DNA from 4 places in the Enterocloster clostridioformis genome. Region 1 is predicted to be linked to each of the others. Evidence: predicted binding sites of a transcription regulator. Region 1 holds the regulator's gene; each other region holds the start of a gene.
What was found. Region 1 encodes Rex, which represses fermentation and respiration genes when NADH is low (regulators of the CRP and FNR family bind a similar motif). Its sites were predicted from a motif close to ATTGTTAANTANTTAACAAT; they were not measured.

Region 1 (7,302 bases):
TTTGACCTGTGTATACATAACCCGGATACACCGGGGCATCCGGCCGGCTTTACGCCACACTACTAACATATGATTCAGACGTTCTCTTTGAGCCTGGTAGGCTTTTACATATATCCAAAGCCCTCGTAAATATCGTTAAAGTAATCCTTTTGCCCAATGGCCTTCCCGTCCCGCAGGTAGACTCTGGGAACCCGTTTTCCGATTCCGCAGATGATTTCATAGTGGAAACCGCCGCCCACACGGGCCAGTTCCTCCACCGTGATACATTCCTCCCCATCCTTTCCAATCAGGGTCACCTGGTCGCCTTCCGCCGCCTCCGGGATGTCCGTGACATCTGCCATAAACTGGTCCATGCATATCCTTCCAAGGATCCCGGCCCGTTTTCCCCGTATGAGCACCGCGCCCTTGTTGGAGAGGTTTCGCGGATAACCGTCCCCGTATCCCACAGGAATGGTGGCCACACGCGTGGGACGGTCCGCCACAAAGGTGCCGCCATAGCTCACGGACGTACCTGGTTCAATGGTCTTTATGTATGTGATAAAGCTCTTAAGCTCCATGGCAGGAACCAGCTTCACCCTGTCCCGGACCACCTCGTCTGAGGGGTACAGGCCGTAAATGGAGATTCCGGCACGCACCATATCCAGTCCGTTGGAGTCCAGCCCCTCCACGATGCCGGCGCTGTTGGAGCAGTGGCGGATCGGGATATCCACGCCCCTGCTGTGGAGCATTTCACAGAAATCCCTGTATTTCTTATACTGCGCCTCATAAAATGCCTTATCCGCCTCGTCTGCCCTGGCAAAATGGGTAAACATACCCTCGATGCGGATTCCGGGAAGCCTGGCTATCCTGGCCGCCTCGTCCGCCGACGCCTCATCCGGCGTCATTCCAATCCGGCTCATGCCCGTATCCACCGCCAGATGGATGTTTGCCCTGGCGCCGTTTTTTACAGCTGCTTCTGATAATTTTCCGGCCTCCTCATAGCGGAACATGGCGGGGCGTATATCGTACCGGACCAAATCCCCAAAACGGCTCTCATGGGTCACCCCCAGTACCAGAATCATTTTCTGGATGCCGTGGCGGCGCAGAATAACCGCCTCGTCAATGGCTGCCACCGCATACCCTTCCACATAAGGCTCAATGGTTCTGGCCACCGGAACCGCCCCGTGTCCGTACCCGTCGGCCTTTACCACCCCTATCATGGAAGTGGAAGGAGGAAGGCTGTCCTTCATTGCCCTCATATTGGATTCCACCGCATCCAGGTCAATGGCTGCGTAAACTCTGCTGTAAGAATTCATTGTTGTTGCCTCCTGTGTCACGGGCCCTTATCACGGCCCGGTCTCAATTGTATTTTATGTGATTGGCGCGGCGGGACAGCCCTTACACCATGGTCATCACACTGCCGACGGCATCCGCCAGTTCCGAAGCCAGCAGGCTGTGGGCGCCGCTTTTAGAGGCAGCCGCGTCCCCTGCCCGGCCGTGAAGATATACACCCAGACAGGCAGCCTCCTCCTCATCCATGCCAATGGCTATCAGGCCTGCTATGATCCCCGTGAGCACGTCGCCGGAGCCTGCCTTTGCCATGGCGCTGTTGCCGCTGGAATTGATGTACAGGTTCCCGTCCCGTCCGGCGGTGACAGTGGCCGCGTCCTTTAACACACAGGTGAGGCCGTAACGGCCTGCATACTCCAGGGCCGTGGCTGCCAGGTTCTCCTTAATCTGATCCACGGACTCCCCTGTGAGCCGGGCCATTTCCCCCAGATGGGGCGTCACGATAATATTCTCCGTATAGTAAGAGGTAAGGTACGGATGACCCGCTATGGCGTTCAGGCCGTCCGCGTCAATGATGACAGGCACGAACGCGCTGGTCAGTATATCCTCCACCAGGTATTCCACATAGGGTCCGTTTCCCAGTCCCGGTCCCAGTACCACCACGTCAGCCCATTCCATCTGGGCTTCTATCATCTTCCTGAATTCATCCCTGCCCTCCATGAGCTGGTCCGGAGTGTAGGTGGCTACAATGGCCTCAGGCAGGCGTTCCTGGAGAATCTGCCGGTTTTCCTCCACCGTAAGCAGTTTTACCAGTCCCGCCCCTGTCCTGTATGCGGATAAGGCGCTCAGGTAAGCGGCCCCGCACATATTCCTGGACCCTGCCACAATCAGCACCTTACCAAAGGTTCCCTTGTTGGAATAGGCAGGCCGCCTGGGAATCCGTTTCAAATCATCATCCCCGTAGGTGACGGCAAAATCACCTGCCGCCGTCCCTTCCGCTTCCTTCACCGCATCCAGAGCCTGTCCGGGAAATCCGATATCAGCCACTTCCACCCGGCCCGCGTACTCCCGGCCCGGATACAGGGCTGTCCCGGTTTTCTCCCATCCAAAGGTAACGGTCAAATCCGCCCTCAGGGCAATACCCATGACAGTCCCCGTATCCCCGTGGATGCCTGACGGCACATCCACCGCAACGGTACTGCGGATGGACTTGGCCCCCAGCATCTTAATACACTGCCTGTACTCCCCCTCAACAGGGCGGCTCAGTCCCACGCCGAACACCGCGTCTATGAGAAGGCCGCATTCCTCCTTCTCCCCTTCCTGCCAGGGCAGGGAGGAAAGACCCACATTGCCTGCAATGGTAAGCTGCGTCCTGAATTCCTCTGTTCCCTTATCCGGATTTCCCACCAGAAATACCCGCACCGGATATCCTTTTAAATGAAGCATCCTGGCTGCCGCCACGCCGTCGGCCCCGTTATTGCCGGTGCCGCACACTGCCCAGATTGTATCCCCTTTTTTCCACAGACGCTCCGCTGCCTGGGCCACCTTAAGAGCTGCCCGCTCCATCAGGACCAGGGACGGAACACCTATGGTATGGATGGTGTATGCATCAATGGCTTTCATCTGTTTTCCCGTTACCAGCATCCTCATATGACTGTACCTCCTTTATCCTTCCTTCTCCCACCGCAAACGCCATGGCATACTCCCTTGTATTGGTGATGGACACCTCCAGGCGTTCCATCCCCATCTCCTGAAACCGGGCCAGGGCGCCTCTGTAAAGGCGGACATAGGGTTTTCCCACATCGTCCCTGAGCACCTCCACGTCGATGGGCATGAAGGTCCGAAACCCCGTTCCCAGGGCCTTTGCAACCGCTTCCTTCACAGCAAAAGAGCCGGCCAGCTTAGAGGCGGACCCCTTTGCTTGCCGGCTTTCCATATCCGTAAATGTGCGCACCACAAAATAATCCTTTTTACAGGCTCTTTCCATGCGTCTGATTTCAACTAAATCTGTTCCAACTCCAAGTATCATGGTGCTGTCTTCCTAAACATTTACTTTAACGCATTCTTTTTCTCCTCCTGCAGGTCGTACATGCTGCTGACCCGGTAGGAAAGACGCATCAGGCTCTCGGACAGGTGTACGTTCTCCACCACCACGTCCTCCGGTACCACCAAATCCGTGTGAGCAAAATTCCAGATAGCCCTGATTCCCGCGTTTACCAGGCGGTCCGCAATCTCCGGCGCCTTTGTCTTCGGGATGGTCAGAGCAGCAATCTGAATCTCATTCTCCCTGATAAACGTCTCCAAATCATCCACGGAGCGAATCTCAATTCCCCTGATGACCAGCCCGATCAGTTTGGGGTTAATATCAAACATTCCCCTGATAACAAAGCCCCTGCGCTCAAAATTCGTATAATTGGCAATCGCCTGTCCCAGGTTTCCTGCTCCGATGATGATCACATTGTGCTGTCTGTCAATCCCAAGTATCTTGGCGATTTCCGAATAGAGGTACTTTACATTATAGCCGTATCCCTGCTGGCCGAATCCGCCGAAATTATTCAGATCCTGACGGATCTGAGATGCGGTCACTTTCATTCTGGAGCTCAGCTCATTGGAAGATATACGCTCCACACCTTCCTCTATTAATTCACCTAAATAACGGTAATAACGGGGCAGCCTAGAAATCACTGCCTTCGAAATCTCCTTGCGTTCCATGATGTATCCACCTTCCCATTGTGCAGTTCTGTCAAAACTCTAATAGTTCCATTATAAACAGACGTCAAAAAAATGTCAAACACGTTTACATATGTTCTTGAAAAAATCGTCCTCGTATATTATACTTGGGAGAGCTAAATATGTCGTTTTTAAAGGAGTTTACCATGATTTTATCATGCAGCAATATAAGCAAATCATTTGGAGAGAAACATATATTAAAGCAGGTTTCCTTCCACCTGGAAGACCATGAAAAGGCAGCCATCGTCGGAATCAACGGCGCCGGCAAGTCCACCCTCCTTAAAATCATCATCGGGGAACTGGCCTCCGACGAGGGGTGCGTGGCGCTGGGGAGGGGAGCCTCCATCGGCTACCTGGCCCAGCACCAGGACCTGAACAGCGAGAGCACCATCCACGACGCCCTGCTGGAGGTCAAGCGGCCCATCCTTCAGATGGAAGAACGCATCCGTACCCTGGAACTGGACATGAAAAGCGCGTCCGGCGAGAGCCTGGAAGCCATGCTGGAGGAATACAGCCGCCTGACCCACCAGTTTGAGTTGGAGGGCGGCTATGCCTGCCGCAGCGAAATTACCGGCGTTTTAAAGGGTCTTGGCTTTGCCGAGGAGGAATTTTCAAAGCCCATCAACGCCCTGTCCGGCGGCCAGAAAACCCGCGTGTCCCTGGGCAAGCTCCTGCTGACCAAACCTGATATCCTGCTCCTTGACGAGCCTACCAACCACCTGGACATGGAATCCATTGCCTGGCTGGAGACATACCTTAAGACTTACAGCGGCAGCGTAATCATCGTTGCCCATGACCGTTATTTTCTGGACCGGGTGGTGACAAAAATCGTGGAGCTGGACAATGGAACCGGAACCGTATTCAGCGGCAATTACACTGCCTACAGCGACAAAAAAGCCATGCTCCGTGACGCCAGAATCCGGGCATACTTAAATCAGCAGCAGGAAATCAGGCACCAGGAGGCGGTTATTGCCAAACTTAAATCCTTTAACCGGGAAAAATCCATCCGCAGGGCCGAGAGCCGGGAAAAGATGCTGGAAAAGATTGACCGGCTGGAAAAGCCCATGGATATCGACGACTCCATGGACATCCGGCTGGAGCCGGATGTGGAAAGCGGCAAGGATGTGCTTACCGTCACCGGTCTGAGCAAGTCCTTTGACAGCCAGACTTTGTTTACGGACGTAAATTTTGAAATCAAACGCGGGGAGCGGGTGGCCATCATCGGCAGCAATGGCACCGGCAAGACCACTCTCCTTAAAATCATCAATCAGCTGCTGTCCGCCGATGCCGGCGAGATACGTCTGGGCTCCAAGGTGCACATCGGCTACTACGACCAGGAACACCAGGTTCTTCATATGGATAAGACCCTGTTTGACGAAATCCAGGACACCTATCCCAACATGAACAATACCCAGATCCGCAACACCCTGGCGTCCTTTCTCTTTACAGGGGATGATGTGTTCAAATTAATCCGCGATCTAAGCGGCGGTGAGCGCGGACGCGTTTCCCTGGCCAAGCTGATGCTTTCCGACGCCAATTTCCTGTTGTTAGACGAGCCAACCAACCACCTGGACATCACCTCCAAGGAAATCCTGGAAAGCGCCCTGTGCCGCTACACCGGAACCGTACTCTATGTGTCCCACGACCGGTATTTCATCAACCGCACAGCCACCAGAATTTTGGATTTGACCGGACAGTCCCTGATTAATTACATCGGCAGCTACGACTATTATCTGGAGAAAAAGGATGCTGTGGAAGCCGCATTTGCGGCCAGGAACAAGCGTACGTCCTCTGTACCCAATCTCTCCCAAGCCTCAGGCCGGCCCTCCCAGGGTTCCCAAAACGACCTGAAACTGGAATGGAAGGCTCAGAAGGAGGAACAGGCCCGCATACGCAGGATTCAGAACGAGCTCAAAAAAACAGAGGATTCCATTCACTCCCTAGAGACCAGGGACAGCGAGATTGACGCCCTGCTCACACGGGAAGAAGTATACACCGATGTGCCCCGGCTCATGGAGCTGAATAAGGAAAAAGAGGAAATAGCCGGACTGCTGGAAAAGCTTTACCAGAGATGGGAAGAATTGGCGGAGAAGGCCTGATGCCTCAGAAAGGAGCTGTTCAATGAAACTGAAACGTATATTTGCCCTCTTAGGAGCCGTCCTGTTATCAGGACTTTTTATTCTGGCCATCGTGCTGGCCGCCATGGGCGCGCCAAAGAATTATCTCATGGCGGTTATCTTCTCCCTGGTGTTTATCCCCATCATACTGTACGCCATGGGGCTTATGACCAGAGTGCTGAAACCATCCGATCCCTTTGAGGGCATGGATGATGACGCAAAACAGACCCTTTCGGATACAACTGACGCGGATTTGAAAGATGAATTGTGACGAGGGAAAGCAGGAGCGCTATGGAAAAGCACCGCTCCAGCATGAACCAGAGGGAAATATACCGTGTGCTGACCGAAAATCCGCCCATGCAGAATGCGGCGGAACGCATTCAACACACAGAACGCAGAGATATGACGACGATGTGAGGATAAGATGACGCAAAACAGGACCCGCCGGCTGCTGCCGTATGGTCCTGTTTTTAATATTCCATATTTACTTGCGCATGATAATGTCGTCTCTTCCCGGTCCGTTGGATACCATTGAAATAGGAGCTTCAATTTCCTTCTCCACGAATTCAATGTATTTGCGGCAATTCTCCGGAAGATCCTGGTACCGCTTAATGCCGCGGATACCGCATTTCCAGCCGGGCAGTCTGGTAAGGACCGGTCTGGCCTTCTCAAGCTTAGACGTAGTCGGGAATTCCCTGGTGACCTGTCCGTCAATCTCATAACCAACGCATACCGGTATCTCGTCCAGATAGCCCAGCACATCCAGCACTGTAAATGCCACTTCCGTGGTCCCCTGAATCCGGCATCCGTATCTGGTAGCCACCGCATCGAACCAGCCCACGCGTCTGGGCCTTCCCGTGGTGGCGCCGTACTCTCCGCCGTCGCCTCCCCGGTTTCTCAGTTCATCCGCCTCGTCCCCAAATATCTCACTGACAAAGGCACCGGCGCCCACTGCACTGGAATAAGCTTTTACAACCGTCGTGATATCCTTAATCTCATACGGAGGAATGCCTGCGCCGATGGCTCCATAGGCAGCCAGCGTGGAAGAAGATGTGACCATGGGATAAATTCCATGATCAGGGTCCTTAAGGGAGCCCAGCTGACCCTCTAAGAGGATATTCTTTCCTTCCTTGATGGCCTCATGAAGATAAGCGGATGTATCGCATACATACGGCGCAATCATATC
Region 2 (7,302 bases), 1.1 Mb from region 1:
TTTAACGGAACGTTGAAATCGCAGCGTACCAGTACTTTTTTGCCCTGTAAATCTTTTAAATCATCAACTGTTTTCTTGTTTAACATATGTCTTTCCCCTTTCAGAGTCATTGATACATTTGGCGAACAAAGGGCCCGGCCCAAACGACCGGACCCTTCATGAGTCTACTTAAAAATTACTGTCCTGTTGTCACAATTAGCCTAACTCAGCAAAGTACTTGATTGTCCTTACCATCTGGCTTGTGTAGGAGTTCTCATTGTCATACCATGAAACAACCTGTACTTCGTACAGATCATCAGCAATCTGGGCTACCATGGTCTGTGTTGCGTCGAACAGAGAACCAAATCTCATACCGATAATGTCGGAAGATACGATGGCATCTTCGTTGTATCCAAAGGACTCGCTGGCAGCTGCCTTCATAGCTGCGTTGATGTCTTCCTTTGTAACGCCGGCCTTCTTAACAACAGCTGTTAAGATGGTGGTGGAACCGGTTGGTACAGGTACACGCTGTGCGGAACCGATTAACTTGCCGTTCAGCTCTGGAATAACCAGGCCGATAGCCTTAGCAGCACCGGTGGAGTTAGGAACGATGTTAGCTGCGCCGGCTCTTGCTCTTCTTAAATCACCTTTTCTGTGTGGTCCGTCCAGAATCATCTGATCGCCTGTGTAAGCGTGGATGGTGGACATGATACCGCTCTGGATAGGAGCGTAATCATTCAGTGCCTTAGCCATAGGAGCTAAGCAGTTTGTTGTACAGGAAGCTGCGGAGATAATCTTGTCGTCAGCTGTCAGTACATTTTCGTTAACGCTGTATACAATAGTAGGAAGGTCATTGCCTGCCGGAGCAGAGATAACAACTTTCTTAGCGCCTGCATCGATGTGTGCCTGAGCTTTGTCCTTAGAGCAGTAGAATCCGGTACACTCCAGAACCACGTCTACGCCGATTTCGCCCCATGGAAGATCAGCAGCCTTTGGCTCCTTGTAGATGGTAATCTTCTTGCCGTCTACAGTAATGGAATCCTCTCCAGCCTCAACAGTGTGCAGACCCTGGCCGTAAACGCCGGCATATCCACCCTGTGCCGTATCATACTTTAACAGATGAGCTAACATCTTAGGATCGGTTAAGTCATTGATAGCTACTACATCGTAACCTTCTGCTCCGAACATCTGACGGAAAGCCAGACGTCCAATACGTCCAAATCCATTAATCGCTACTTTTACTGCCATGATTCAATTCCTCCTAGTTTGTTAAAAAATATATTATTGTTAAATATTAATCAACCTCTCTCTATTGTAATCAATTTCTAATGAAATGGCAAGTCCTTTTTTTATTTTTACGGATCTTTGAACTATTTATACGAAGAAAAGACTGGAATCTTGCCATTCGGGTATTTTCTGCTATAATGTTGTTATGAAATGCGATAGAAGCAAAGGAGAGGCTCCAATGATATACGACTGCCATCTGCACACTGAATTTTCCGGTGACTCCAACACCTCCATCAGCCTGCAGATTGAGAAAGCCATAGAACTTGGCATGAAGGAGATGTGCATTACCGACCACCACGACTACGATTCCGGATTCTGCGACTGTGATTTTATCCTGGATATACCCGCCTATCTCACGGCCCTGCGCATGCTCCGGGCAGATTACAGGGACCGTATCCGCATCAACATTGGAATCGAGCTGGGGCTTCAGGAGCATCTTAAAGAATATTTGGAGCACTTTGTAAAGCGTTATGGGGATTCCTTTGATTTCATCATCGGATCCAGCCATTTTGTAAAGAGCATGGACCCATACGATCCGGAATACTGGAACAGGCAGGGCGAGGTGACCGGCTTTGAGGATTTCTTTGAAGCCTCCCTGGCGCGTGTCAGAGACCTGTGCCATACCTTTGATTCCTTTGGCCATCTGGATTACGCGGTGCGCTACGCTCCCCACCAGAACGACTTTTACGACTACCGGCATCTGAGCCGGTGGATTGACCCGCTCTTAAAGATTCTTATTGAAAACGGCAAATCTCTGGAGTGCAACACAGGCGGTTTTAAGTACGGCCTGGGCCAGCCCAATCCCTGCCGGAAGATTCTCATGCGCTACCGGGAGCTGGGCGGCGAGATGATAACCATTGGATCCGACGCCCATACCCCGGAATATGTGGGTTATGCCTTTGACACCTGCCGCGAACTGCTGCTGGACTGCGGTTATAAATATTTTACCGTGTACCATGGCAGAAAGCCGGAATTCATTCCTCTTTAGCCGGGGAATGGCTGCGAGCGGCGATGATATAGGATTTGCCGCATTTATACCGTTTATGCACCTCATCCCGCGCTTTCTGTTTTCATGCCTGCCTTTACATCCTTCTGGAACCGCTCCCATGCGTCCTCGTGCTCCACATAATACTTAGGACAGAGTTTTTCATTTACATCATAGTGGCGTATGACGTCCCCAGGCGTCAGTTTCAGCTGTCTGCAGAGGAAGGCCGTCAAATCCACCAGGGATTCATAGGTGGCATCATTGAACTTTCCGCTGTCGTCCGGATGGCACACCTCAATGGCAACCGTCGTGTTGTTTAAAGGGGCATTGGCATAGGCAATCTCATTGACAGGAATGCACTGGATAACTTCTCCTTCCAGACCCACTACAAAATGGCTGCTGGCAGACGAACCGCTTTTTTGCGGGTCCTGGTCAGCCAGGCTGTCAAAATAGTCCCTGTTATTCCTGGCCGTGGAGCCGGGATTAGCCACATAGTGTATGACAATCTTATCCACCTTCTGACGCCCCACATCCGGCCTGGAAAATATATTCTTCCTTATGAAATCCTGCTCTACATAATCCGGCACTTCCACTGCCTTCAAATCCACGGTATAGGGCCTCTCCCAGCCCCAGAGGTAATAACCTCCGCCAAGACCGGCGCCTGCGCCCAACACCAGCACCAGCAAAAGCGCCAGGAAGGACACGCCTTTCCCCGAACGGTTACGGCGTTCACCTGAACCTGAATTTCCTGTTTTTTTATTCCTTTGAGACCGTTCAGTCTTCTTTCTGGTGTTCTGGTCCTCCTGCGCCGTTCCGGCAGCAGGCTTTCCGGCCCCCGGTCCCGTATCTCCCATACCGGGCTTTCTTCTGGAAACCCGCTCACGTCTGGGCCTGCCTCCTATGTAGGAATCCCCCACAGGAGGATTCTGCCGGCCAGACGCCGGCCGGCCCGGCTCCAGCGGTACCTGCCGGATATCTTCGTAATCTCTCATCCCATCTATATCGTTAGTCCGTTCCTCTCTCATCCTTTCGTACACCTTTCGTTAATTCATGTTCCACAGATTCTGTCACATGAACAATATAACATTTTTCAGCTTAAAACACAATGGATGTTGCATTTTATGAAACAATCCGTAAAATCATAAAACAGACGCAACTTTATCCCTGCCCCAGACGTCTAACAGTCAGAAGGATATGAAAGGAGGATGCAGGTACATGGGCTTTTACAACCACACGGCGGAAACAGAACGTCTCCTTACGGAAAATTATGAACGCTACTACCGCCTGGCATATAAGCTAATGCGAAACCAAGATGATGCCCTTGATGTAGTCCAGGAAAGCGCCTACCGGGCAATTAAGGACTGCAAAGGGGTCAGAAATAAAGACTACCTGTCCACATGGATTTACCGGATCGTAGTCAACACAAGCCTGGATATGCTGCGCAGGAAAAAGAAAGAAACACCCACAGAAGAAATGCCGGAAACACCCACGGAGGACCATTACCAGGACCTGGACTTGAAACAGATGATAAACCGGCTGGATGACAAAAGCAGGACTGTCATCCTACTGCGGTATTTTGAGGATCTTAAATTAGAAGAGATTGCTGATATAGTAGGTGAAAATCTCAACACAGTAAAGGCCAGGCTATACCGCACCTTAAAAAAGCTAAGGCTGGAACTGGAGCCGGAGTCTTTGGGCGGAAACCAGAACCATTTTTCAGAAAGGAGCCATGCTCATGAAACAGGAAGAAAACAGACAGATGGATAACCTGAAATCAGAATATGAAAGCATACCTGTTCCAAAGGAAGCAAAGGAACGCATGCTTGCGGGCATTGCCCAGGCAAAAAAAGAACAGAAAGGCGTGATTATTATGAAATTTGCAAAGAAGACAGGCGGGGCCGCTGCCGCTGCCATGATTGCCATTACCGTACTGGCCAACGCCACACCGGCCCTGGCCAATGCCATGGAACAGATTCCGGTCATTGGATCCATCGCAAAGGTGGTAACCTTCCGCACTTATGAAGATAAAAAGAATCATTTTGAGGCTGATATCAAGGTTCCCCAGGTGACGATTGAAGGGACCGAGGGTGCCCAGGTACCGGCAAACAAATCCATAGAGGATTATGGCAATGAGCTCATTGCCATGTATGAGGAAGAATTGTCAAAGGACAACGGAGAGGGGCACTATGGTCTGGATTCCCGCTATGAAGTGGTGACAGACAACAGCAAATATCTGTGCATCCGCATTGATACCACCCTTACCATGGCCAGCGGTACCCAGTTCGTCAAGGTATTTACCATAGACAAGGCCACCGGAAATGTCATCTCCTTAAAGGACCTGTTCCATGACCGTCCGGAAATGCTGGATGCCATCAGCACCAACATTAAGAGCCAGATGGCGGAACAGATGGCAAAGGATGAGTCCATCATGTACTTCTACCAATCCGATATGCCGGATGAGGATTTCAAGGGACTTACAGGCGATGAGAGCTATTATTTCAATGAAAACGGCGAACTTGTGATTACATTTAACGAATACGATGTGGCGCCGGGTTACATGGGCGCCGTACAGTTCACCATTCCCGGTTCCGTTACAGGTGCCTTTTAAATCCTGAATCCGGCCATGCATATTTTCCGTCCCCGCCTTCCATACTAATCCTGAGGTGATGAATATGATAGAGCGGGATGAACTTCCCATTGGATTTACCATGGAGTTGGCTATGAATCCTGAAGCCATGAGCCGTTTCTCCGGCCTTACGGAGCCGGAACAGAAACAAGTGGTAAACAGGGCCAGAAACATAAAGAGCCATGAGGATATGCGCAACTACGTGGAAAACATGTTTACGGAAGGATGATGGCACATGGACGGAATACAGATACCCGGAAGACAGGAGCCCGGCAGACAGGAACCCCTGGAGCTTCCGGGCAGAAACAGCAGCACCTATGGGGATGGGGACATTCCTGAAATTGATTTGCCCGGCGCAGACAGCGCCACCCATGATTTCCCTCAGGAATTTCCTGAAAACCGCATGCAGTCCTGATAAACCAGGGCTGCATTTTTTGCGCGTTTTTAACCCATCCCTTCCCGGGGCTCGAATCATGCCATATATTGTGATATTATTGTTTTTAATACAATATATAGAATCCGGGGTGTAATTATATGGAAATACAGGAGTGTCTGGGAGCTGAAAACCGGCTGGGAATCGATATCTGGAAACACAAATACCGTTATCAGGATGAAACCTTTGAACAGTGGCTTGGACGCGTCAGCGGGGGGCTCTGCGATTGCAGAGCTGATACGGGAAAAGAAGGTTCTGGAGGGCGGCCGTAACCTGTATAAAAGCTGCGGCCGGAGCAAATGCCAGAATCGTCACATAAACGGAGGAGGAGGGATTTGAACCCTCGCGCCGGTGCTGCCGACCTACTGGTGTTCGAAGCCAGACCCTTCAGCCACTTGGGTACTCCTCCAAAAAAATGCCAACTACTGCATTATACACTAAAATCCGTGTTTTGTGTAGTAGTTGGCGTTAATTTTTTTAGACATTTTCAGCATATTTTGAAACTATCTTAAAAATACCCTCAAATCTCCTTTAACTGGCTGCCGCCTGCATCTCGGTATATTCCGCAGGATTTGGAACAGGTACATCCACGGGCTGGCCGGGATCCGCGATTCCCACATCGCCGTCCAGGCTCACACTGAAGGTCTCCCCCTGCATGGTCATATCCATATCCATCTTGAGGCGCATCTTAATGCAGTCGCCGGCCGGATTCACCACATACTCTCCGCGGATATTGCGAAGCTTCATATCAAGACCGTCCAGCATGCCCGTAAGTCCGGTAGAGCCGAGTACCATCTGCATGTACTCGTTCATCCTGGCATCGTTGATGGTATAGCCGATGACCTTGTTCTCTCCCTCGTCCCACAGGTTAAAGTCTCCGGCCAAATCCTCCGGCACCTCGAAAGCCTTTGACGAAGCCATGGCCTGATTCATCATGTCGCCCATGGCCATGGGGTACTTAATCTTTTGTCCCGGCATATCCATGTAGGTATAGCCGTCCAGATAATACATGGAATAGGTGATAGGCTCACTGTCCGGAATTGTCATACGGCAATATGCCATGTAACGCAGCTGACTGGGGTCCTGCATATGATTCATCTTCATATTCATCTCCAGCCGCATGTCAATGGGACTGATACCTTCATTCTCAAGCAGGCTGCCTGTCATCTTCATCTTGAAATCGTAAAAGGCGTTCATATCCGTCATGTTCTGGTTCTTGGCTTCCACCGCCTTGTACAGCTCCAATGCTTCCTGTGACCGGGCCGCATAAGCGGTCATGGGACATAAAAGGACAGCTCCCAGAACCACTGCCAGCAGACGTTTCATTAATCTCATGTAATCCCTCCTTGTCTTAAACAAACCTTTGGTGTTATGTTCATTGTAACGCATCAGGTTTTATTTGTAAATGCGGAAGGATTTACGTTTTCCTTACATTTACAATTTTAACACCATTCATAATATCTATCCGGCACAATTTCCCAATAGATTTTGTCAATTGGATTTCATGTATTTAACGATATATAATATGTCTGCTGTTCAAAGCTGTATTAATTATACATAAAGATAAATCATCACGAAGGGGTATGGTATGAAATTTAACTGGAGCTATTTCTTTCAAACACTTCCCTATATTGCGGGCAAGTTGAATGTGACTCTGACTCTGACCATTATCAGTGCCGTTTTCTCGCTTGTCATCGGAATGGTCTTTGCCATCATCAGCTATTACAAAGTAAAGGGTGTGAGCCAGGTTCTAAAAATCTGGATATCCTTTGTCCGCGGTACACCGGTTGCCGCCCAGCTGTTCTTTTTCTATTACGGTCTGGCCAACTTAAGTTCCCTTATTCTTAATATGTCTCCCACCGTGGCTGTTGCGGTCATCATGAGCCTGAACATGGGAGCGTTTGTTTCAGAATCCATCCGCGGGGCATTGATTTCCGTGGATGAGGGGCAGAGGGAAGCAGCCATGGCCTTTGGCATGACAGGTTTCCAAAT
Region 3 (7,302 bases), 3.7 Mb from region 1:
CCAATGACCTGGTGGAAATCTACTATCCGCAGCTCATACCTTACCTGGCGCCGGTGGTGTCCCCCATGATTGCCCACGGAAAGCTTCTGAAGGAAGAACTGGGACGGGATGTGAAGGTCGTGTTCCTTGGACCGTGTATTGCAAAGAAAAAAGAAGCCCTGGACCTGAGGCATGAGGGATATATTGACGCTGTATTAAATTTCAATGACATAAACAAATGGCTGGAGGAAAAGGACATCGTAATTGAGGACTGTGAAGACCGGCCATTTACCGCATTTGACCCCAAGGTGAACCGGCTGTATCCCGTGACCAACGGCGTGGTGAACTCCGTGCTGGCCACCGAGGAGAAGGGGGACGGATACAGGAAGTTCTATGTCCATGGGGAGGACAATTGTATTGATCTGTGTAAGAGTATGTCCCGCGGTGAAATCAAAGGCTGTTTTATCGAGATGAATATGTGTTCCGGCGGCTGCATCAAGGGCCCCACGGTGGATGAGGAGTTCATATCCAGATTCAAGGTAAAGCTGGACATGGAGGAGAGCATCTGCAGGGAGCCGGCTGAGGAAAAGCAGATGGAGCCGGTATGGGAAAATGTAAACTTCAGAAAGCGGTTCGAGGACCACTCACCCAGGGACCCCCAGCCTACGGAGGAACAGATACGGGAAATACTGCGCATGACCAACAAGCTGAAGCCGGAGGACGAGCTGAACTGCGGCGCCTGCGGTTATCCCACCTGCCGGGAAAAGGCCATTGCCGTATTCCAGCACAAGGCGGAGGTGAGTATGTGCATCCCCTTTATGCATGAAAAGGCGGAGTCCATGGCCAATCTGGTGATGGAGACTTCCCCGAACATTGTACTGATTGTGGGCGATGACATGCGCATCATGGAGTACTCGGATGTGGGCGAGAAATATTTCGGCAGGACTCGTTCCCAGGCATTGCAGATGTATCTGTATGAACTTATCGACCCAGTGAACTTCCAATGGGTATTTGATACACATCAGAATATCCATGGCAAGCGGGTCAATTATCCGGAATATAATCTTTCCACGCTGCAGAATATTGTGTACATAGAAAAGGAAAATGCTGTCCTGGCCACCTTCATAGACATAACCCGTGAGGAGGAGCTGGCCAAGGAAGAGTATGAGAGAAAGCTGGAGACCATAGATCTGGCCCAGAAGGTCATCCACAAGCAGATGATGGTGGCTCAGGAAATAGCAGGTCTCCTGGGAGAGACAACAGCTGAGACAAAAACTACTCTGACCAAGCTGTGCCACTCCCTGTTAGAGGACGGCAGTGACGCCGGGTATGCGGGGGGAGAACTGGAGCGGGAGATTCCGGGCGTACAGCTGGGAAGCGGAGCCGTGCCCTTAAAGGGTGTTATGACAGCCGGGGCGCCCGGCGGAGCGGGAGCCGGGCAGATACCGGGAGCCGGGGAACAGAAAAAGCCTACGGGCTATGTCCATATCGGCAGCGCCAATCCGCGCGGCGGAAAATCCGGGTATGTTCATCTGAGCAATGTGGATTTAAAGAAACCAGGCGGCAACGGAGGTAAATAATGGGAATTACAGTGGATGTTGCATATAAAAGCCTGAACAAATACACCGAAATCCTGTGCGGGGACAAGGTGGAGCTTTTGCAGACCGAGGATTCCAACATCATGATTCTGGCAGATGGCATGGGAAGCGGGGTTAAGGCCAATATCCTGTCCACGCTGACCTCTAAGATACTGGGAACCATGTTCCTCAATGGGGCTACCCTGGAGGAATGTGTGGATACCATCAGTGAGACCCTTCCCATCTGCCAGGTCAGGCAGGTAGCCTATTCCACCTTCAGCATACTGCAGGTATACCATAATGGTGATGCGTATCTGGTGGAATATGATAATCCCGGATGCATATTCATCCGGGACGGAAAGCTTATGGAGATACCGAAAAATGTACGGGTCATGCAGGGCAAGGAAATCAACGAGTACAGATTCAAGGTCAAAAAAGGCGATGCCCTGATTCTCATGAGTGACGGCACCATTCATGCGGGAGTGGGTGAGCTGCTGAATTTCGGATGGCTGTGGCAGGACATTGCGGACTACGCGGTGAGACAGTATCCCCTGACGGTATCGGCCATGCGTCTGGCTGCCAGCATCAGCAGGGCCTGTGATGAGCTGTATCAGTTCCGGCCCGGAGATGATACCACGGTGGCGTGTATGCGTATTATTGACAGCAAGCCGGTTCATCTCATGACTGGTCCTGCCAGGAATCCGGAAGACGACGTCCGCATGGTCCAGGATTTTATGGATGATGCCAATGCCAAGACCATTGTCTGCGGAGGAACCAGCGCCACTATCGTGTCCAGAGTGCTGGGAAAGAAGCTGGATGTATCCCTGGATTATGTGGATCCGGAGATACCCCCCATCGCATACATGGATGGCGTGGATTTGGTTACGGAGGGAGTCCTTACCCTTAACCGGGTTCTCCAGCTGCTGCGCAGATATGTGAAGAATGAGACTGTATCCGAAGAATTTTTCCAGGAGCTGGATAAGCCCAACGGAGGTTCCATGGTGGCCAAGGTGCTCATAGAAGACTGCACGGAGGTTCACCTGTATGTGGGAAAGGCAATCAACAGCGCGTACCAGAATCCGGGACTTCCCTTTGACCTGGGTATCCGCCAGAATCTGGTGGAACAGCTGAGGCATGTGATTGAGGAGATGGGAAAAACAGTGGTGGTTACATATTACTAATGTTGTACGCCATTTAATACTTGCATTTTCACAGTAAATATAGTAGATTTCTAGTGTTGATATAATTTTAACAAACTCGAATTGTGATATAGAAGCAGACATATATGGCATATGCCAATGATATGTATTGCGCGCAGGAGACCATAGGACGGTCTCCAAGTGCCCGTAACGAGGAGGAGAAAAAGATGGTAACCAATGATGCTACGATCCTGCGTTTGAAACACGATGTACTTTACGAGGTGGCTAAGGCTGCGTGGGAGGGAAATCTGGACGAGAAGCGGGAGCAGATTCCATATTCCATGATACCGGGACCTCAGGCGACTTACCGCTGCTGTATCTATAAGGAAAGGGAAATCATTCGGCAGAGGGTCCGCCTGGCAGAAGGAAAATGTCCCACCGGGAAGGACACATCCAATGTGGTCCAGGTCATCAACGCGGCCTGCGAGGAGTGTCCCATTGCATCCTACATAGTGACAGATAACTGCCGTAAATGTATGGGCAAGGCCTGCCAGAACTCCTGTAATTTCGGAGCCATCAGCATGGGGCGTGAAAGGGCCTATATCGAGCCCGGCAAATGTAAGGAATGCGGCAAATGCTCACAGGCCTGTCCCTATAACGCCATTGCTCATCTGGAGCGTCCTTGTAAGAAAATTTGTCCGGTAGATGCCATTACTTATGATGAGTACGGTATCTGCGTGATTGATGAGAAGAAGTGTATCCAGTGCGGAGCCTGTATCCATAGCTGCCCGTTCGGGGCCATAGGATCCAAGACCTTTATGGTAGATGTGATCCGCCTGATTAAAGCAGGAAAAAGGGTGGTTGCCATGGTGGCACCTGCTACGGAGGGACAGTTTGGTCCTGACATTACCATGGCCAGCTGGAAGATTGCATTAAAGCAGCTGGGATTTGCGGATATGATAGAAGTGGGATTGGGCGGAGACATGACAGCAGCCTACGAGGCAGAGGAATGGGCCCAGGCAAATAAGGAGGGAAAGAAGATGACTACCTCCTGCTGTCCCGCGTTTGTGAACATGATTAAGCAGCATTTTCCAATGCTGCTGGAGAATATGTCCACCACAGTGTCACCTATGTGTGCTGTCTCCAGAATGATAAAGAGCCAGGCTCCGGATACAGTCACAGTATTCATCGGCCCCTGCATAGCCAAAAAGAGTGAGAGCCTGGACTTGAATGTAAAGGGCAATGCAGACTATGCAATGACCTTCGGTGAGATAAGAGCCATGATGCGCGCCAAGGGTGTGGAGCTTCAGCCGGCCGAGAACGATTATCAGGAAAGCTCTGTGTTTGGAAAGCGATTTGGCAACGGCGGCGGAGTGACGGCGGCTGTGCTGGAATGTCTGAAGGAGATGGACGAAAACACGGATATCAAAGTGGCCCGCTGCAACGGCGCCGCAGAGTGCAAGAAGGCACTGCTGCTCATGAAGGTAGGAAAGCTTCCGGAAGATTTCGTGGAAGGCATGGCCTGTGTGGGCGGCTGTGTGGGCGGTCCCAGCCGTCATAAAACGGAGACAGAGGCCAAGAAGGCCAGGGACCAGCTGATTGGAGCTGCTGAGGAGAGGCATGTGCTGGAGAATTTGAAGAAGTATCCAATGGATGAGTTTTCGATGCATAGGCATTAAGCTGCGGTAGTTTAGATGCCAACTTGTGGTTTTTGAAGAAGAATGGTGGATAAAACCACAAGATGTAGTGGTTTTTGAGGGAAAAATGAGTGGATTTGCGGCCTGGAAATGGGTGTTTTTCAGGGCGTGAGAAATAGATGCCTTGGCCCTGGGAGATGACTTTCCTGGGGCTTTTTGGTATTTGCAGATATAGTAATTAATATATGAGGGTGAATGCTTTACAGGTATGTTTTTTGGTAAGCTGGATTAAGATAATAATAAACACTGAAACTTTATCATAAAGGCAGAGAAGAAATGCTTACATTTATTCATGCGTAAATATTGATTTCCATAATGTTAGAGTAATACAGTCAACAGCTAAATGCTTTTTCTGGGCATTTGAAAAATGATGCGGACGAGTGGCGGAGAATGTGACAATAAAGTTCGACATCATTAGATTACACCTGGTGGCAGATTTCGTTGCATATACTATTATTTATTTTGGTTAAAAGATAAAATCGTTGGAAATGAGTACTTATTATGGTATATTAGTAATGCCAGAAATGCTTAAATTTAAGAATTCTAATCCTCTCAGATACGTGGAAATTAAAAGGTAGTAGTTTATGGCTTGTTCTTTAATTAGAGAAGTGGTTAATAAATTAAGAATGCTTTGGAGTTTTCAGGTATCTGGGAAGAAATATGTAATTTAGTATTATGAGAAAGCTGCCCTTATATGGGCGATTGCAGATAAATTGACTGGTGTATATAAACCGCACGAATATGGAGAAGTCATCTTGCCAATGACAGTAATACGCCGTTTTGACTGCATCATTGCTGATACAAAGGCCGCGGTACTTGAAAAATATGAAAGTGTAAAATCTCTTCCTATGCGTGATGTATTATTGCGCAAAGCTTCCGGACACGATTTTTATAATACAAGCAAATATGATTTTGATAAGTTATTAGATGATCCCGATAATATCGAAGCTAATTTTCGTGATTACCTGAACGGTTTTTCTGAAAATATACAGGATATTATTGAGAAGTTCAAATTTGACGGCCATATCACCACGATGGCAAATAAGGGCATTCTCTATATTGTGATTAAGGAATTTACATCGTCCAAGGCAAATCTCCATCCAAGCGTAATCTCCAATCTGGAGATGGGATATATTTTTGAAGAAATCATCCGCCGGTTTTCTGAGGCGCATAACGAAGATTCTGGGCAGCATTATACTCCTCGTGAAGTGATCGAACTTATGGTCAACATTTTGTTCTACGATAATAACGATGTCCTCTCCGGCAATAATGTGGCAAAAACGATTTATGAAAGCAAAGTGCAGACAATGATACAATTCAGCGATAGCCTTGTCGCCTAAAATCCGAGGGGGTGCAAATCCATTTTAGGGGGTGCAGATTGATAAATCGATAGAAGGAGAGATAAACACATGGCAAATTCGTATAAAACAATTGATGAATCAACGTGGGAGCGTGCCGTGCACTGCATGGTTTTCAGAAACAGCATAGAGCCGTCTTTCTGCGTGACTTTTGAAGCGGATATCACGAACTTCAAGAAAAAAGTAAAGGCAGAAGGCATCTCGTTCACTCTGGCGATGGTGTATGCTGTCTGCAAATGCGCAAATGAAGTAGAGGCACTAAGGTACAGATTTTTAGATGGGAAAGTTGTTCTGTATGATAAAATTGATACAGCCTTTACATATCTCAACAAGGAAACCGGATTGTTCAAAGTAGTGAATGTACCTTTCGTGGATGACCTGACAGAGTATGTTGAACTGGCTTCGAAAACAGCAGATGAGCAGAAAGAATACTTTACCGGTCCTCTGGGAAATGATGTATTCCAGTGTTCGCCCATGCCGTGGGTGACTTATACGCATATTTCCCATACAAATTCAGGGAAGAAGGATAATGCCACACCGCTGTTCGATTGGGGAAAGTACTACGAGAAAGATGGACGTACAATAATCCCCGTTTCAATTCAAGCACATCATTCTTTTGTTGACGGGATTCATATCGGGCAGTTTGTTGACGCGTTACAGAATTATTTTGATGAGCAAAATCGGAACAATATGTAGGATGATTGTGAAAGCGGGCTTGCACGGTTAAAAAAATCATAAAGACAAATGAATTTTGCAGACGGCGTCTGCAGAATTGGAGGGCGTAATGGAAATACAGGAAAGCAAGCAGATTCAGCTCATATCGGATATCAAGGATAAAATTAAAGCTGCACAGTACAGAGCGTTGCTGAATGTAAATGAGCAACTGATCAGACTGTACTGGGATATCGGGAATGACCTGAAGAGAGTATGAAAGTTTTTCTGTAAATAGCTATTAAGCATTAGGTCTTCTATGATAAAATCTATTATCATAAGGAGGCCTATTATTATGGCAAGAAGAGAAAAACAGCCCGTACACAAAGTAGTCATGACGGAGGGGAAAAGGAACATCGTCCATCAGCTCCTGGAAGAGTATGACATCCAGACTGCGGAGGATATCCAGGAAGCCCTCAAAGACCTGCTGGGGAGCACCCTGAAGGAGATGATGGAAGCGGAGATGGATGAGCATCTCGGCTATGGGAGGTCAGAACGGTCGGATTCGGATGATTACCGCAATGGCTACAAGCCCAAGCGGATCAACAGCAGCTTCGGGAGCATGGACATCCAGGTGCCCCAGGACAGGAAGTCCACGTTTGAACCCCAGGTGGTAAGAAAGCGCCAGAAGGACATTTCCGGCATTGACCAGAAGATCATATCCATGTATGCAAAAGGCATGACAACCCGCCAAATCTCGGATACCTTGATGGACATTTATGGTTTTGAGGCTTCGGAAGGGTTCATCTCGGACGTGACGGACAAGATACTGCCGCAGATTGAAGACTGGCAGAACCGCCCGCTGGAGGAAGTCTATCCCGTGGTCTACATCGACGCAATC
Region 4 (7,302 bases), 180 kb from region 1:
CATGGACCCCAGAAATTTTCTGGATGAGACGTATGTGTTCCAGTTCCTCAACCATGAATATGATGCCAATACACAGACAAAGGAGGGGTTAAACAGCCTCATAAACGGCTCCTTCCTTTCAGGGACAACGAATTCCACAGGAACAGGGGGAAGTGATTTCTCCAGCGGGCCAGGATCTTCTTCGGAAGGTCCCGGTTCAGGCGGTCCCGGCTCCTCAGGCAGTTCCTCAGGTTCTTCCAAGGGGCCCGGGCGCAGCAGTACCTATGAAGATACACAGCATGGACCAGGGGTTTCCGGCAGTTCAAACGGCTCCGGGTCAGCAGCGGTCTCTCCGGGAGGCAGCTCCTCAGGCGGATCCTCAGGGAGCAGCAGTCCTTCTGGCAGCGGGGAGGTGAGTCTGGAGTCCCCACACGCATCCATTGAGCCCAGAGAGCGCAATATAGTGTCTACCAGCGTAAGCCTGGTGGCTCCGGGACAGGACGGTTCCGGCAGCAGCAGTGGTCCCGTGTCCCCGGGCCAGAGTGGCAGCGGCACTTCAAACGGTCCGGTGGCGTCACCCGCATCGGAAAATGTGGTGGACCAGACCGGCACGTCGCCGGGAGGCGGCTCCACCGGTGCAGCGGCTCCTTATGCAGACATCATCATGGCCGCGGCCAGTCAGTCAGGGGTAAGCCCTTATGTGCTGGCAGCCATGATACTCCAGGAGCAGGGCAATAATGGTACAAGCCCTCTTATTTCCGGTTCCTATTCCGGTTACGAGGGATACTACAACTTCTTTAATGTGGAGGCATACCAGTCCGGCGCAGTGTCCGCCATTGAGATGGGACTCAGGTTTGCGTCCCAGTCCGGTTCCTACGGACGTCCCTGGAACACGGTGGAGAAGGCCATCCGGGGCGGCGCCCAGAATTATGGGGATAATTATGTGAAAGCCGGGCAGAATACATTTTATCTGAAGAAATTCAATGTCCAGGGGTCAAACCTTTATAAGCACCAGTATATGAGCAATATCCAGGGAGCTGCCTCAGAGGCGGCCAAGCTGTCCCAGGCATACACGTCTGATTTGAAGAAGACAGCCCTGGAGTTTCATATCCCTGTATTTAACAATATGCCGGAGCAGCCCTGCGTGGCGCCTACCGGAGACGGAAGCCCCAACAACAAGCTGTCCGGTCTCGGAGTGGACGGTTTCAATCTGACTCCAAGCTTTAACAGGGATACCCAGGAATATAATCTGATTGTGGATTCTTCTGTGTCCAATATTACAGTCAGCGCATATGCGTCGGATTCCAATGCGCGTGTGGACGGCGCAGGCAATGTCTCCCTGCAGAATGGCGGAAACGACATTTCCATCGCTGTGACTGCCCAGAACGGAAGCGTGAGGACCTATACCATCCATGTGGTGAAGCAGGACGGCGGTCCTACCCAGGGAAGCGCAGGCTCACCTGTATATGGAGGCGGCAGTTTTGGCGGTACGGTCAGTCCGGACGGCAGTTCAGGCGGCAGCGGCGGACCAGGCGGACCGGGAAGTCCTTCCGGAAGCGGCAGCGGACCAGGCGGAAGCAATGTAACCATTGTAGAAGTGCAGTCCTGATAAAGGGAAAATATTATAATCAGAAAGTGGGAAATGATGATGATTAGACGTATGAGACATGTGGCTGCAGTTCTGGCAATGGCGTGCATGATGACAGTCATGATGCCGGCGCAGATGATAACGGCCTTTGCGGCAAATGCGAGAATCGCCTTTTCCGACCCATCCGCAACCGTGGGCGGCAAGATCAAGGTGAATATGAAGATAACCAGCAGCGACAACCTGGCCAATGCGGATGTGATGCTGTCCTATGATTCCAACATATTGGAATTTGTGGACGGCACCAACGCGGACGGAGGGGCGGGAGCTGTCCGGGTCCATGGGGACGCAGGCACGCCCAATACGGGAACCCTTGCATTCACCCTTAATTTCAATGCCATAGCGGCCGGGACCAGCAAGATTGAGGTTACCAGCCAGGAAATTTATGATTCCAACTCACAGATTGTGACGGTTAACCAGCAGGGAAGCTCCACTGTGACGGTCAGTGCCCTGCAGTCAGCTTCCAAGGATGCCACTCTTAAATCACTCCAGATTTCACCAGGAAGCCTGACGCCGGCATTTTCACCGGATGTGGACACCTACGCGGTGACCGTTGGAACGGATGTGGATAAGGTTATTGTCAGCGCGGATTGCACGGACGGGAACGCCACCAAGGTGGTCAGCGGAAACGAAGGACTCCAGATGGGCGAAAACCGCGTGACATGCCGCGTGACAGCCCAGGATGGCGAGACCATCAAGGAATACGTCATTGTGGTGACCAAGGCAGAGGGCGGCGCCAGCGCTGCGGATGCCGATGCTTCTTCCCAGGTAAGGATGCGGATAGCCGAGCGCGTCATCACCATTCTTCCGCCTGATCCTGAGGTGAAGGTTCCGGAAGGATTCAAGGAGAGCACCATTAATATCGACGGCCACAAGGTTCAGGGCTGGGTATGGGGCTCTGAGGCAGAGCACCAGTACTGTGTCGTGTACGGTATGAATGAGTCCGGAGAGAAGAGCTTCTACCGTTATGATATGAAGGACGATGAGAGGACCATACAGCGTTACTTTGAGGACCCGGCCATCAGCGGTTCCGTGACAAAGGAAGTGTACGATGAACTGGCCCTTACATACGACAAGATTTACGATGATTACAATCTCCTTAAGATACTGCTGATTGTGACCATTGTCATCGCAATCATTCTGCTGGTCATCCTTCTGGTGGTTGTATTTACCAGGGGCTCCGGAAGAAAGGGCGGCAGCCGGGATGAACTGGGTGACAAGAAGGACGGTCCGCGGGGCGGCCGGGGCAGGAACAGCAGGAAGGAAAAGGCAGAGGAGCCTGAGCTTTTGGAGCATTCAGAGGATTATCAGGAATACGCCGATGAGGAGGGCTGCCAGGATTCTGACTGGTACGATGAATCTGAGGAATATGAGGATGATTCTGCCTACGGCGATGATGAGGGCTACAGAGACCTTCCGGAGGAGGATTATCCGCTGGATGAAGAGGATGAGGACATCTACGAAGAGGATGAAGATGTCTATGAAACGGAAGAAGAGCCTCAGGTGGAGATTCCGGTGAAAAAGCCGGTGAAGCCTGGGAGGCCGGTTCAGACACCGGACCGTGCGCCGGCCCAGGCGCCGGCATCCAGGCAGAAGCCGCCTGTGAAACAGGAACGGCCGGTTGTCAGGAGGGAAACAGAGCAGGGTTCTGCAAAACAGGACGCACAGGATGATGATTTTGAGATTTTTGATTTGTAATAAAGAATAACAGAACCCACAGGCAGACCATAAAGGCAGCAGCCATCCGGGATATTCCCATGGCTGCTGCCTTTTGCGTGCTGCCGGAGACTGTACGCGTCCTCAATGGTTACAGTTAATTCTTAATGATAAAAATTTATTATCAGACCATCACAACATATAATTATACTTTATTTTTAGGGGTTGTTATAATAATAACATAAGCCTTTTAATGAAGAAGTATATATAAGGGATAAAAGAATAAAGGAGGAGGCATTTCATGGGATACAGAATGGATTTGAAGGATGCCGACAGGATGTTTGCAAAGCTTCAGGAAGAGTATGAGATATGGGCGCCAAAACGTTTTGTGGGTAAGGGCAGGTATTCCGACACAGACCTGATTAAGTACGCCAGGGTGGACCGGGCGGAGGAAATCGAGTACAGGGAAAAATCGGATTTTCCGGCCAAGGAGGTATTAAGCCCCATTACCCAGTCCCTGTTCTATTTCACAGAAGATGAATTCATTGAAAGCAAGGCTGTTTCCAAGAAGCTGCTTATATTCATGCGGCCCTGCGATATCCACGCGCAGCATCATCAGGAAAAGATATATCTGACCAACGGCGGTTATGAGGATATATATTACAAGCGCATGAACGAGAAGGTCAAGATAGTGATGATGGAGTGCGGCAAAGGCTGGGATACCTGCTTCTGTGTCAGCATGGGAACCAACAGGACCGATGACTATTCCATGGCAGTCCGTTTCGGAGAAGACGTACTGGAGTTCCAGGTAAAGGACGATGCATTTGCCTCCTATTTCGAGGGCATGGAGGAATGTCCCTTTGAGCCGCAGTTTGTGGAAAAGAATGAGCTGACCCTCACGGTGCCGGAGATTCCGGATAAGGAGGTTCTGACAAAGCTTAAGGAGCATCCCATGTGGAGGCAGTTTGACGGCAGATGCATTTCCTGCGGCGCCTGTACCGTGGCGTGCAGCACCTGCACCTGTTTTACAACAACGGATATCATATACAATGAGAACCGCAACGTGGGAGAGCGCAAGAGGACTTCCGCCTCCTGCCAGGTAAAGGATTTCACCGATATGGCCGGCGGCATGAGCTTCAGAAACAGGGCCGGGGATAGGATGCGCTATAAGGTGCTCCACAAATTCCACGACTACAAGGCCAGGTTTAAGGACTACCATATGTGTGTGGGCTGCGGACGGTGCATGGACCGGTGTCCTGAGTACATATCCATCGTGGCTACAGTGAATAAAATGGCAGACGCTGTTGAGGAAATAAAAGCCGGCAGGCAGGCATAGGAGAGGGGACGCAGTCATGAATAATATAGTGAAGCCAGTGGCATGTAAGATACGCGAGGTAAGGCGGGAGAGCCTTCATGAATATACATTCAGAGTGGAGACGGATATCCGTCCGTCCCACGGACAGTTCCTGCAGCTTTCCATTCCAAAGGTAGGGGAAGCACCCATATCCGTCAGCTCCTTCGGGGACGGCTGGATGGATTTTACCATACGTTCCGTGGGAAAGGTGACGGACGAGATATTTGAGAAGCAGCCGGGCGACATCCTTTTCTTAAGGGGAGCCTACGGCAAAGGATGGCCGGTGGAGCAGTTTCAGGGTAAGCATATGGTGGTCATCACCGGCGGCACCGGGCTGGCGCCTGTAAAGAGCATGCTGAATATGTTCTGGAATCAGGAGGATTTTGTAAAGAGCGTGCACCTGATCAGCGGATTTAAGAATGAGGACGGGATTATTTTTAGGAATGACCTGGAGCGCTGGAAGGAGAAGTTCACCACCACCTATGCCCTGGATACGGACCACAAGGATGGCTGGGAGACAGGTTTTGTCACAGAGTTTGTGCCGGGGATTCCCTTTAAGGACTTTGGGGAGGATTACAGCGTTGTGGTGGTAGGACCGCCGCCTATGATGAAGTTTACGGGCCTGGAAGTCCTTAACCAGGGCGTGCCGGAAGAAAAGATATGGATGTCCTTTGAGCGCAGGATGTCATGTGCCGTGGGCAAATGCGGACACTGCCGCATTGATGAGGTGTATGTCTGTCTGGACGGACCTGTGTTTAATTATACCCAGGCCAAGTATCTGGTTGATTAAGAGAGGGGTGGCGAAGGAATGAATCATGATATTGATATAAAAAAGGTAAGAATCAACTGTTTCAGACAGTCCAAGGTGGCGGGGGAGTTCATGCTGCAGATGCGTGTGCCGGGAGCCATGATTGAGGCAAAACACTTAAAGCTGGTGCAGGATCTCTGTGAGCGCTTTGGCAACGGCACCTTTCATCTGGGCACCAGGCAGACCTTTGACATACCCGGTGTAAAGTATGAGAATATAGAGGAAGTAAATAAGTACATCAAGTCATATATCCATGACGTGGACGTGGAGATGTGCGGCGTGGACATGGATGTGACGGATTACGGCTACCCCACCATCGGCGCCAGGAATATCATGTCCTGTATCGGAAACGCCCACTGCATCAAGGGCAATGCGAATACATACGAGCTGGCCAGGAAGATTGAACGCCTGGTGTTCCCGTCCCATTACCATATCAAGGTGGCTGTGGCCGGATGTCCCAACGACTGTGTTAAGGCTAACTTCAATGATTTCGGCATCATGGGCATCAACAAGCAGGTATATGACATTGATCGCTGCATTGGCTGCGGTTCCTGCGTGGACGCCTGCAGGCATCATGCCACAGGCGTGCTGAGCCTGAACCGGAACGGCAAGATTGACAAGGACACCTGCTGCTGCGTGGGCTGCGGCGAATGTTCCCTGATTTGTCCCACCGGAGCATGGACCAGGGGCGATAAGAAGCTGTACCGCGTAACCCTGGGAGGACGTACGGGCAAGCAGAATCCAAGAGCAGGCAAGCTGTTCCTTAACTGGGTTACGGAGGATGTGATCCTGGGCATGTTTGCCAACTGGCAGAAGTTTTCCGCCTGGGCTCTGGATTACAAGCCGGAGTATCTCCACGGCGGCCATCTGATTGACCGTGTGGGCTATAAGGAATTCGTAAAACATATCTTTGAAGGAGTGGAGTTTAATCCTGAGGCAAAGATGGCGGATGATATTTTCTGGGCTGAGAATGAGCAGAGAGGAAACATGCATGTGATGCCGCTGTCTGAGCATAAGCACGCAGGCCCCCAGGAGCCGGCAAAAAAGCAGGCATAGAGGAATTTGGATTATAAATAGCGGCAAAAGAATTCAAACAGCGGGGATGTGAATGCATACCCTGCTGTTTTTCTGCGGTTTCCGCGCAAAGATTGCCGGCCCTGTAATATTTTGGGTCCGGACAGGGATACTAAACAAGGTAAGTACGGACAGCGCGGAGAAAGATGCGGACAGCCGGAAATTATTAGTGTACACTAATTTATACAGTGACATTTTGGGAAAAATGTAGTATACTTCTAAGCGAAATAAATTGACGGATTTTTAACATATTATGGACGAAAGGAAGAATGAATATGTACTGTGTAAAGCGCATCAATGATGATTTGTTCTGGGTTGGCGGTACAGACCGGAGGCTGGCCTTATTTGAGAACGCGTATCCTATTCCGCGGGGGGTTTCCTACAATGCTTATCTTCTGCTGGATGAGAAGACTGTGCTGTTTGACACGGTGGACCGGGCAATCACGGAGCAGTTTTTTGAGAACATAGACGCACTGTTAAAGGGACGAGCCTTAGATTACGTGGTGGTAAACCACATGGAGCCGGACCACTGCGCCACCCTTGGAGAGATTGTGCTGCGGTATCCGGGGGTACAGGTTGTGTGCAACCCCAAAACCATTCCGATTATCAAACAGTTCTATAATTTTGACATTGATTCCAGAGCCATTGTGGTCAAGGAAAATGATACTCTTTGCACGGGGCGGCATACATTTACCTTCCTCATGGCGCCCATGGTACACTGGCCGGAGGTTATGGTAACCTATGATACCACGGACAAGACCCTGTTCTCCGCGGATGCCTTTGGCA

Region 2: gap (type I glyceraldehyde-3-phosphate dehydrogenase) is a predicted target of Rex. The motif match lies at 1,263-1,282, and genes of this name have one in related genera.
Region 3: LA360_RS24135 (4Fe-4S dicluster domain-containing protein) is a predicted target of Rex. The motif match lies at 2,793-2,812, and genes of this name have one in related genera.
Region 4: asrA (anaerobic sulfite reductase subunit AsrA) is a predicted target of Rex. The motif match lies at 3,505-3,524, and genes of this name have one in related genera.

What each region holds. Positions count from the first base shown of each region.
Region 1 is NZ_JAIWZC010000001.1:1,129,065-1,136,366, forward strand. Features, by position in the region: gene alr (alanine racemase) at 105-1,295, opposite strand; gene LA360_RS05670 (bifunctional ADP-dependent NAD(P)H-hydrate dehydratase/NAD(P)H-hydrate epimerase) at 1,378-2,919, opposite strand; gene acpS (holo-ACP synthase) at 2,879-3,298, opposite strand; gene LA360_RS05680 (redox-sensing transcriptional repressor Rex) at 3,319-3,981, opposite strand; gene LA360_RS05685 (ABC-F family ATP-binding cassette domain-containing protein) at 4,146-6,098, shown strand; gene LA360_RS05690 (hypothetical protein) at 6,121-6,387, shown strand; gene LA360_RS05695 (adenylosuccinate synthase) at 6,601-7,302, opposite strand, start outside.
Region 2 is NZ_JAIWZC010000001.1:2,223,069-2,230,370, forward strand. Features, by position in the region: gene LA360_RS11280 (phosphoglycerate kinase) at 1-86, opposite strand, end outside; gene gap (type I glyceraldehyde-3-phosphate dehydrogenase) at 196-1,227, opposite strand; gene LA360_RS11290 (histidinol-phosphatase HisJ family protein) at 1,445-2,254, shown strand; gene LA360_RS11295 (peptidoglycan recognition protein family protein) at 2,317-3,276, opposite strand; gene LA360_RS11300 (RNA polymerase sigma factor) at 3,467-4,018, shown strand; gene rsiV (anti-sigma-V factor RsiV) at 3,987-4,859, shown strand; gene LA360_RS11310 (hypothetical protein) at 4,924-5,106, shown strand; gene LA360_RS11315 (hypothetical protein) at 5,113-5,292, shown strand; gene LA360_RS11320 (hypothetical protein) at 5,412-5,582, shown strand; tRNA gene LA360_RS11325 (tRNA-Ser) at 5,631-5,719, opposite strand; gene LA360_RS11330 (DUF6612 family protein) at 5,842-6,645, opposite strand; gene LA360_RS11335 (amino acid ABC transporter permease) at 6,899-7,302, shown strand, end outside.
Region 3 is NZ_JAIWZC010000001.1:4,821,707-4,829,008, forward strand. Features, by position in the region: gene LA360_RS24125 ([Fe-Fe] hydrogenase large subunit C-terminal domain-containing protein) at 1-1,559, shown strand, start outside; gene LA360_RS24130 (SpoIIE family protein phosphatase) at 1,559-2,737, shown strand; gene LA360_RS24135 (4Fe-4S dicluster domain-containing protein) at 2,923-4,374, shown strand; gene LA360_RS30105 (type I restriction-modification system subunit M) at 5,094-5,732, shown strand; gene LA360_RS24145 (CatA-like O-acetyltransferase) at 5,802-6,446, shown strand; gene LA360_RS24150 (DUF1016 N-terminal domain-containing protein) at 6,535-6,681, shown strand; gene LA360_RS24155 (IS256 family transposase) at 6,796-7,302, shown strand, end outside.
Region 4 is NZ_JAIWZC010000001.1:1,308,965-1,316,266, reverse strand. Features, by position in the region: gene LA360_RS06560 (SH3 domain-containing protein) at 1-1,588, shown strand, start outside; gene LA360_RS06555 (cadherin-like beta sandwich domain-containing protein) at 1,628-3,322, shown strand; gene asrA (anaerobic sulfite reductase subunit AsrA) at 3,582-4,616, shown strand; gene asrB (anaerobic sulfite reductase subunit AsrB) at 4,633-5,424, shown strand; gene asrC (sulfite reductase subunit C) at 5,443-6,498, shown strand; gene LA360_RS06535 (FprA family A-type flavoprotein) at 6,792-7,302, shown strand, end outside.